3 regions of the Rhizobium sp. RAF56 genome follow, and region 1 is predicted to be linked to each of the others. Evidence: predicted binding sites of a transcription regulator. Region 1 holds the regulator's gene; each other region holds the start of a gene.
What was found. The regulator LexA, encoded in region 1, represses DNA repair genes until DNA is damaged. The targets are predictions, from matches to a motif close to TGTTCNNNNTGTGTTCNG.
Positions count from the first base shown of each region.

Region 2: a site for LexA is predicted at 2,065-2,082, ahead of AB4048_RS07265 (DNA polymerase IV). Genes of this name have one in related genera too.
Region 3: a site for LexA is predicted at 1,500-1,517, ahead of AB4048_RS17610 (ATP-dependent helicase). Genes of this name have one in related genera too.

Region 1 covers NZ_JBFRDU010000003.1:100,430-103,706, forward strand. Annotated here, with positions in the region: gene AB4048_RS03730 (VOC family protein) at 1-708, opposite strand, end outside; gene lexA (transcriptional repressor LexA) at 1,024-1,740, shown strand; gene AB4048_RS03740 (ComEC/Rec2 family competence protein) at 1,734-3,277, opposite strand, start outside.
Region 2 covers NZ_JBFRDU010000006.1:168,076-171,352, forward strand. Annotated here, with positions in the region: gene AB4048_RS07245 (response regulator) at 1-269, opposite strand, end outside; gene AB4048_RS07250 (DUF3572 domain-containing protein) at 400-708, shown strand; gene AB4048_RS07255 (hypothetical protein) at 711-1,361, shown strand; gene AB4048_RS07260 (GNAT family N-acetyltransferase) at 1,351-1,938, opposite strand; gene AB4048_RS07265 (DNA polymerase IV) at 2,087-3,277, shown strand, end outside.
Region 3 covers NZ_JBFRDU010000020.1:44,996-48,272, forward strand. Annotated here, with positions in the region: gene AB4048_RS17610 (ATP-dependent helicase) at 1-1,448, opposite strand, end outside; gene AB4048_RS17615 (flagellin N-terminal helical domain-containing protein) at 1,805-2,806, shown strand; gene AB4048_RS17620 (OmpA family protein) at 2,953-3,277, shown strand, end outside.

The DNA.
Region 1 (3,277 bases):
CCTGAGATCATAGAAGGCTTCGAGCGCTTGCGGCGTCATGACGGCCAGGCGAACGTTTGCCGTCTGAACCGACAGCCCGAATGAATGTTCTTGAACCTTGGCGCCGCCGCAGGCCTGCGAGAGGAAGCCGGCAAAGGCTTTAGGATCCCGAGTGGAAAGCGTTACCTCGGCCATGCCGGTGGTGCCGTTGGCATGCCGCTCCAGCGCACTGCGGTCCGACGGAAGAGGATTGGTCCGCTCGCAGCAAAAAGCAAGGAAATCAGGCGCGCGCAGGTCCGCGGCAAAGGCTAAGCGAAAGCCCGCCACCGATTGCGTCTCGTCGGGCATGCGCACTGGCCGCGAAAACTCGAGCAGCCGGCCGGCCGAAATCGCATTTGCACGAAATCGCTTGTCGTCGGCCGCTGCGTCGGCCGTACCGAACGCAATGGCGGAGAAGCCCTCTTCCCCTTGCCGGAACCGAAAAGCCAGGTCGCGCGCCGTAAAAACGTTACCTTCGGCAGCGCTCGCCACGGTTCGCTCGTGATCGGCAACGCCGAGCGGCTCAAGATAAGTCTGGTCGGCGAGGAATACGCAGGCGTTTTCCGTTCCGAAGGGATGAAGCGCGTCGGCTGCGACCGTAAAGCCAAGCTTACCCAGCCTCTCGCGCGCCGAGGCAATGCTCATTGTCGGCAACACCAGATGGTCAAGCGGATGTGGCGACGAGCTCATGCCCTGCTCCCTCAATCGTCTTCCTCAAGCCTTCACGTGTGGTAGCGTTTGCGCCTTTCCGCGACCCGTTTCAAGCCCAAAGGCTGCGGTGGCAACACCGATACTCCGAATCGGATTGATGACTTGCCCGCCAAGATTTCTGACCGCGTGTGCCAAGAGACCGCGAGAAACGCCCGCAGGCGGCACCAATCGAGCATGCGAAGGTGAAATTCATCATCAGCGCGACCATCTTCACGAAAATTTAAGCACTTGCGGAACACATATGGAACATATAGTGTCCGTTCTGGATTTGTTTCACGATTGGGGCCTCATACAATGTTGACTCGCAAGCAGCAGGAACTGCTACTTTTCATTCACGAGCGAATGAAGGAATCCGGCATACCTCCCTCTTTCGATGAAATGAAAGACGCCCTCGACCTGGCGTCTAAGTCCGGTATCCATCGGCTCATTACCGCGCTCGAGGAGCGCGGTTTCATTAGGCGGCTTCCGAACCGGGCCCGAGCGCTCGAAGTCATCAAGCTGCCTGAGGCCTACAGCCCCAGCATGCAGCCGCGGCGCGGGTTTTCGCCGAGCGTCATCGAGGGAAGCCTCGGAAAGCCGCAGCCGGTAGCGCCCGCCGCGACAAAAACCGCCGACAACGGCAACAATTCGGTTTCCGTTCCGGTGATGGGACGGATCGCAGCCGGCGTGCCGATCTCGGCCATACAGAACAACACCCATGATATCGCCATACCCGCCGACATGTTGGGCTCCGGTGAACATTACGCGCTGGAGGTCAAAGGCGATTCGATGATCGAGGCCGGGATCTTCGATGGCGACACGGTGATCATTCGCAATGGCTCCACCGCCAATCCCGGCGATATCGTCGTGGCTCTCGTGGACGACGAAGAGGCTACGTTGAAGCGCTTCCGACGCAAGGGTGCCTCAATTGCACTCGAGGCCGCCAATCCGGCTTATGAGACCCGCATCTTTGGGCCGGACCGCGTGAAAGTTCAGGGCAAGCTGGTAGGGCTCATTCGCCGTTATCACTGAGCGGTGAAATCGGGGTCCGTCTTGAACGTTCCCGAACGCCAGTCATAGGCTCGGTGGATGTTCCAGGCTCTCGCGATTCCATCGAATGCTGTCGTGGCGATGGGGTTTCCCGAGCCGACATCGATTTCCACCGATCCCGAGCGTCTTAGGCTCGTGGCGCTGAAAATCCGGGCGCCGGTGCGGCAACGGTCCAGTTTCAATCTCGCCGGGGTGACGACGATATCGGCGGTATCACAGGCAGGACCGAGATAGGCGGCTTGGTTGATGGTGATCAATATCTGTGCATTCGACAGCAGTGCGGCGCACCACTCCCGTCCGTTGCAGGCAAACCCGCCATCTGGGACCACATCCAGCGCCCGCTCCATTTCCTGACGGACGATTTGCCGTTGCGCGGCATCCAGCGCGACCCGACCCTGGCGCTTGCTGGCACGCGGAAGAGCAAACATGTCCCCGAGCATGCGTGGTGGCTGCCACGCATCGATTGCCAGCGCACGCTGCCACTGCTCGAAAATGAAATCCGGCGGCCGTTCCCGATTGGGCGCCAGGCGGCCATCTCGCCAGAGCGCAACCAGGTCGCCGTCCTCCGCGATCATCACATCGGGAGGCGGCCGGCCGGGTATTGCAGCGGATAGTGTGACGACGGCAACGATGAGCAGCACTCCAATGTGCCGGAGGCGCGTCCGCAGAAGCCCCATCAGGAGGATGCCGGCAACGACGGCGGGGAACAGCCAGGGCGGCAGCCGGGCGAACGGCACGTTCCCGCCCCAGGCTGCGACGGTCTTCGCGATCGCAATCACCGCATCGAGGCCCAAGCCGGTGATCTTCCAAGGTACGGCATCCAAGCCAAAGGGCATCAATAGCATCGCCAGCATGCCGACCGGCATGACGATGACGGAGACGATCGGCATCGCCGCCAGATTGGCAACAAGGCCGTATGTCGCCAGCCGGTGAAAATGCTCGATGGAGAAGATCGCCGTGGAGGCCCCGCCGATGAGCGAGGTCATCGCAATTCCGGCAAAGAAGCGCCCGGCCGCTTTGATCGGCCAAGGGGTTGGCAACGGAATGATCGTGCGCTCGCGACTGGCCCGCCTTGTCCAAAGCCTGTAGCCGGAGACGAGGGCGAGCGTCGCGGCAAAGGACATTTGAAAGCTCGCCCCGAGCACCTCCGACGGCGATAGCGCCAGGATGACGATTGCTGACAGCGCAACGTTTCGCAGACTGACGGATGGCCGGTCGAGCAGGACCGCCACCAGCATGATCGCCATCATCACAAAGGCGCGCTCGGCCGAAACGCCGAATCCGGAAATGAGATAGTAGGCGGTCACCGTCATAAGTGCGCCAACGGCCGCGAACTTCTTGATCGGACGCGCCTGCGCCACTCCCGCGAAGAGACTGAGCGCGTGGCGCAAGCCGACGTAGAAAATGCCGGCCGAGAGCGCCATGTTCAGCCCCGATATGGCGATGATATGCGCTAGCCCGGAGACCCGCAGCGCATCGATCGTCTCCGGCGAGATGGCGCGCCGCTCGTCGTTGACCA
Region 2 (3,277 bases), on a different contig from region 1:
TCCCCCTTCATTGCAAATGCTGTGACTGCGATAACCGGGATGACATGCAGGTCGTCATCCTCCTTAAGCCACTTGGTCACCTCCAGCCCGGAGACTTCCGGCAGCTGAATGTCCATGAGGATAAGGTCGGGCCGATACTTGCGGGCAAGTTCCAGCGCCTCCATGCCATTGCGGGTCTGAATAGTCGTATAACCTGACGCCTCGATCAGATCGCGAAAGAGCTTCATGTTGAGCTCGTTGTCTTCTACAATCATCACCTGCTTTGGCATCACACTATCCTTGGGAGCGGCCTTGAAACCGTATACCGGCAATATATGGTCACGAAGAGGCCGATTCCTTAAATTCACGACCGTAACGCTACCGGCATTTGGTTGAAAAAAAGGTAACTTATTCGAACAAATGCAAAGCAACTTCAAGAAGCTGACAAAAAATGCTGCCGACCCCGAGGCAATAGCTGTGGCCGTTCTTGGATGGCTCGCCAATGACGCGGACATGTTCGGGCGTTTTCTGGCGCTTACGGGTGTGACGCCAGCGCAGGTTCGCACGGCTGTCGCGGATCCCGGCTTTCTCGGCGGAATGCTCGATTTCCTCATGAATCACGAGCCGACCTTGATGGCGTTTTGCGAAGCGACCGGCACCCCGCCTGAGGCAGTCGCTGCCGCTTCGGCACATTTTTCGACGCCCGGCCTGGGGTCCGGGGAGTACTGATTATGAACGACACATCGCATCTTGCCGGTGTCTCGCTTCGAGACAGACCGCTGATCGTCTGCGACATCGACGAGGTCGTCCTCGAATTCATCAACCCGTTCACCGCGTTCCTGCGCGCCAACAGCCATGACCTTCTGCCTCGCTCGTTTCGGCTGCATGGAAACATCGTCTCGCTCGTCGACGGAAGCGCGGCCGACGAAGCCGTAATCGCGGAATTTCAGGAGCTGTTCTTCACCACCCAGGACCGCTGGCAGTCGCCAGTGGAACGCGCCGCCGAAACGCTGGCCGCCCTTTCCGGGGATGCCGATATCGTCTTTCTCACCGCCATGCCGCCGCGCCACCAGCCGACGCGGCGCGCGCTTCTCGACCGTTTCGACCTCCGTTTCCCGATGATCGCCACGGAAGCGCCGAAGGGACCGGTCGTCTCCGCGCTCCACGGCAAACGTCCGCTGCCGGTTGCTTTCCTGGACGATATTCAACGCAACCTCCTTTCCGTGCGCGAGCATGTTCCTCATTGCCTTCTCGTTACGATGATGGCCAACGCCGAATTCCGGGCACTGGCGCCGCCTCCGGCCGCCGGTATCAGCGCCGCCGCGGACTGGACGGAGGCCGAACGGTTGCTGCGTGCCCACATCGGCGGCGTCATGCCATGAGATCCAGACGCATGAGCGGCCTGCCATCCTTGCGAAGCGCCACCGTCTCGAAACCCGCCGCATCGAAGATCGGCGTGGCGCCGACACAAAGGACCACAGATTTCGATTGCTTGGCGTGATCGATCGGACAGGCCTCCAGATAGCGGGCGCCCGAGGCGCGGGCATGATCGATTGCGCCGCGCAGCAGCCGGTGACTGAGACGCTTGCCTCGCAGCTTCTGCGTCAGAAAGAAACAGCTCACCGCCCATATGGAGGGATCGTGCGCATCGCCTTCGTCGAGCGGCCGCGACACCGTCCGCGGCGAATTGAATTGCGGTACGTCATGCCGGGGTCCGACCTGAAGCCAGGCGACAGGATCGTCGGCATCATAGGCCAGCAGCCCCGGCGGCGGGCCGGCCATGATCCGCGCCTCGATATGGGCCTTACGCTCCTCGGGAGGCATCTTCGTTCTAACCGCGTGCGGCAGCCTCAATGCAACGCACCAGCAGCCGTAGAAAGCGCCCTGCGGACCGAACAGCTTCTCGAAATCCGGCCAGTGCGCAGCGTCGACCGCTTCAAAACGCAGATCGATATCCAACGAACTCCTCCCGCTTTAGCCGCTGCCATACTATGAGCTTGGGCATAATCCTTTCATTGGATTGATTCCGATTTAAAGGGTCATGCGCTAGCTTGAGACTCAGAAGCTTAGGGCGTAATCTTCAGATGTTCAACATTTGTTCTCATTCATGACAACCGAGCGTGACACGATTCCCGGCTTCTGCCGCGATTGCCTGAGCGAGCAAGGTAATACGGTCCGGCAACGCTGCCGCGCCTGCGGCAGCCCGCGCCTGGTCTACCACCGGGAACTCGATCGATTGACGCTTGCGCATATCGACTGCGATGCGTTCTACGCGTCGGTCGAGAAACGCGACAATCCGGAGCTTGCCGACAAGCCGGTGATCATCGGCGGCGGCAAGCGCGGCGTCGTTTCGACGGCCTGCTACATCGCGCGCATTCACGGCGTTCGGTCCGCCATGCCGATGTTCAAGGCGCTTGAGGCCTGCCCGCAGGCGGTCGTCATTCGCCCGGACATGGAGAAATACGTTCGCGTCGGCCGCGAAGTGCGGGCGCTCATGCAGGAACTAACGCCGCTGGTGCAGCCGCTCTCCATCGACGAGGCTTTTCTTGAGCTTGCCGGCACGGAGCGGCTGCACCGCGACAAGCCGGCCCGGATCCTTGCGAAGTTCGCCCGGCGGGTCGAGCAGGAGATCGGGATAACCGTTTCTGTCGGGCTTTCCTATTGCAAGTTTCTCGCGAAGGTCGCTTCCGACCTGCAGAAGCCCCGGGGCTTTTCGGTGATCGGGCAGGAGGAAGCGCTTTCATTCCTCGCCGCCCGTCCCGTAACCATCATCTGGGGCGTCGGCAAAGCCTTTGCCGCGACGCTCGAAAGCCACGGCATCCGGTCGATCGGTCAGTTGCAGGCCATGGAGGAAGGCGACCTGATGCGTCGCTATGGCGTCATGGGGCAAAGGCTGTTCCGGCTCTCGCGCGGGATCGACGACCGCGTCGTTCATCCCAACGAGGCCGCCAAGAGCGTGTCGGCCGAGACGACCTTTTTCGAAGATATCTCTCGCCATGAGGACCTGGTCCCGATCCTGCGCGACCTTTCCGAGAAAGTGTCCCGGCGCTTGAAGCGCAGCGAGATTGCCGGCCGCACCGTCGTCCTGAAGCTCAAGACCGCCGATTTCAAAAGCCGCACCCGCAACCGCCGCCTGGACGACCCCACGCAGCTCGCCGATCGTATTTTCCGGACCGGGCTCAGGCTTCTCGAAAACGAGACAGACGGAACGAGGTTCCGGCTGATCGGCATCGGCGTCACCGATCTCAGCGACGCCGCGCGCGCCGACCCGCGCGACCTCATCGACGAACAGGCTGGT
Region 3 (3,277 bases), on a different contig from region 1:
TAGTTGTGCAACGCGCGCACGCTGGTGTCGCCTATGCCACGCTTCGGTGTGTTTACGATGCGCTCGAAGGCGAGGTCGTCGGCCGGCTGGCAGACGAGCCGGAAGTAGGCCATGGCATCGCGGATTTCGAGGCGCTCGTAGAAGCGCGGGCCGCCGATGACGCGGTAGTTGAGGCCGAGCGTGACGAAACGGTCTTCGAATTCGCGCATCTGGAAGGATGCGCGCACCAGGATCGCCATGTCGTTCAGCTTATGCGATTGCCGCTGCAGCTGCTCGATCTCTTCGCCGATCGCGCGTGCTTCCTCTTCGGAGTCCCAGGAGGCGTGCACCTGTACCTTGGCGTCATCAGGATTTGAGCGTTCGGTAAACAGCGTCTTGCCCAGGCGCCCTTCGTTGTGGGCGATGAGGTATGCGGCGGCGCCGAGAATATGCTCGGTCGAGCGATAGTTGCGCTCCAGTTTGACAACCTTGGCGCCCGGGAAGTCCTTCTCGAAGCGCAGGATGTTGTCCACCTCGGCGCCGCGCCAGCCGTAGATCGACTGGTCGTCGTCGCCGACGCAGCAGACATTCTGCGGCTCGCCCTTCGGCCGCTGCGCCAAAAGCCTGAGCCACATGTACTGCGCGGTGTTGGTGTCCTGATACTCGTCGACGAGGATATAACGGAAGCGGCCGTGATAGTCCTTCAGCACGTCAGGATATTTGCGGAACATGGCGATCGGATGCATCAGCAGATCGCCGAAGTCGCAGGCGTTCAGCGTCTTCAGCCGCGCCTGGTAGGCGGCGTAAAGTTCGCGTCCTTTGCCGTTCGCAAAGGCCCGCGCATCGCCTTCGGCAATGTCCGCGGGGCCGAGCCCCTTGTTTTTCCAGGTATCGATCATGCCGGCGAACTGCTTGGCCGGCCAGCGCTTGTCATCCAGCCCTTCGGCTTGGATCAGCTGCTTGATGAGCCTGACGACGTCGTCGGTGTCGAGAATGGTGAAGTCGGAGGTGAGACCGACGAGTTCCGCGTGGCGGCGCAGCAGCTTCACGCCAATGGAATGGAAAGTGCCGAGCCACGGCATGCCTTCGACCGCGCCGCCAACGAGCAGCGCGATGCGCTCCTTCATCTCGCGCGCCGCCTTGTTGGTGAAGGTGACGGCAAGAATCTGCGAGGGGAAGGCGCGTTGGCTCGCGAGGATATGGGCGATGCGGGTGGTCAGCACACGCGTCTTGCCGGTGCCGGCGCCGGCGAGCACGAGGACCGGCCCGTCCAGCGTTTCAACAGCGTCCCTTTGTTCGGGGTTGAGGCCGCCGAGATAATCCAGCCGAGCGCCGTTGCGGGCGGCCATGGCGCGCGCCGCAATCCCGCCGCCGATCCCCGCATTCCCAGGCAGAGGCGCCGGGCGTTTGGGCTCGAGATGCGCCGGTTCCTCGTCGAAGAAGGGGATGTCGTCGTTTCCGATGGTCATGCGGCTCAATGTAGTGATTCGGGGTCGAAAGGCAAAAGGATCGCGGCGATCGTGAACAAAAAGTGCACATACCCAGTGTTTTTCACGGATGGAAGCGCCTTCACGCCAAAACTATCGGCAGCAAAGGGAGGCGGCAAAGTGTTGAGTTTTATGGTAACTGGCTTCGTTTTGTTATGCCTTTATTAAATATGGTTGGTAATGATTGGGGCCGTAACCGCCCTTGAATTCAAGTCTGTGTTTCCTGGATTCATCTTTGCCGATTCAATCGGCCCGCGTCCATGACGGGCATGCGGAAATGGTTCGATCTAATTGTAGTTGTTGCGTTTTGTTGCGTATCTGCGTTCGGAGTATCCATCGTGAGCATTTTTCTGCGACCGGCGTCGGCGGTGGCGCTTGCCGTTTTGCGAAGCACCCAGAGCAGTCTTAACAGGACGCAGCAACAGGCCTCGAGCGGCCTGAGGGTCGCCGGCGCCAAGGACAATGCGGCCTATTGGCATATCGCGACCGTGACCCGTTCCGATACGCTCGCCTTGTCGGCCGTGCGGGATGCGCTCGGGATGGCCGCCGCCACCGTCAATATTGCGTCGACGAGCATCACCAACGCCGCTGACCTCGTCTCCCAGATCAAGTCAAAGCTCGTGGCGGCGACCGAGGACGGCGTCGACAAGGTCAAGGTCAACGAAGACATCGCGCAGCTGAAGGACCAGTTGCGCAGCGTCGGTGAGGCGGCGAGCTTCAACGGCGACAATTGGGTCGTGCTTGATGGCAACGACGATCCCAACAAACCGAAGGAAATTCCGGCCTCGCTCATCCGCTACAGCGACGGCACGATTTCGATGGGCTGGCTGACCTATAAGGGCGACGCGCCTCCGAGCGGAACCATCACGCCCGAGGATGCGGGCTATCTGATCGACGACCTGGCAAGCGGCACCGGCGGCCATGGGGTGCTGACTTCCGATGCCTTTGCAACGGCCGTGGGCGCCAGTCAGAACTACGTGCTCCTCGCCAGCAAGAACGGCAACACGGCCGGGCAGGTGGAGATTTCGCTCGACAGCACGACGACGCAGGGACAGGTCAGGGACATGTTGAGCGTGGTCGACGCCATGCTTGGCCAGCTGACCACAATCGGCTCGGCTTTCGGTTCGATGGAAACGCGCGTGCAGTTGCAGCAGAACTTCGCGCAGGACTTGAGCGACAGCTTGACGGAAGGTGTCGGCAAGCTCGTCGATGCCGACATGGAAGAGGTTTCAACGCGCCTGGCGGCGCTCCAGACGCGGCAGCAGCTCGGACTGCAATCGCTGTCGATCGCCAATGCGAGCTACGACACGATCCGCCAGCTCTTCCAGAACATTCATTGATTTGGCGAGGATTTGACTGAGAAAGCGGGGGTTCGGGCGATAAACGCCGTGACGTATCGTCCATACGAAAAAAATGGCGATTCATCATATTGCCGTATTCCTTGATTTCTGCTCTGAAAAAAGCCCCTTCCGGAGATCATCAATCCATGCTCAAGAAATTTGTCCTCCTTGCCGTTTCGGCTGCCTATCTCAGCGCCTGCACGACGACCGACCCCTTTACCGGGCAGCAGAAAGTATCCAATACGGCAGGCGGGGCGGCGATCGGTGCTGGCCTCGGCGCACTGGCTGGGCTTGCGGTCGGCGGCTCGCCGGTCGGACGGCGCAACGCCGCACTGATCGGTGCAGGCATCGGCGCGCTCGCCGGCGGCTCGATCGGTAATTACATGGACCAGCAGGAAGCGGAACTGCGCCAGCAGCTTCAGGGCACCGGCGTGTCGGTCACCCGCATCGGCGACCGCATCGTGCTTAACA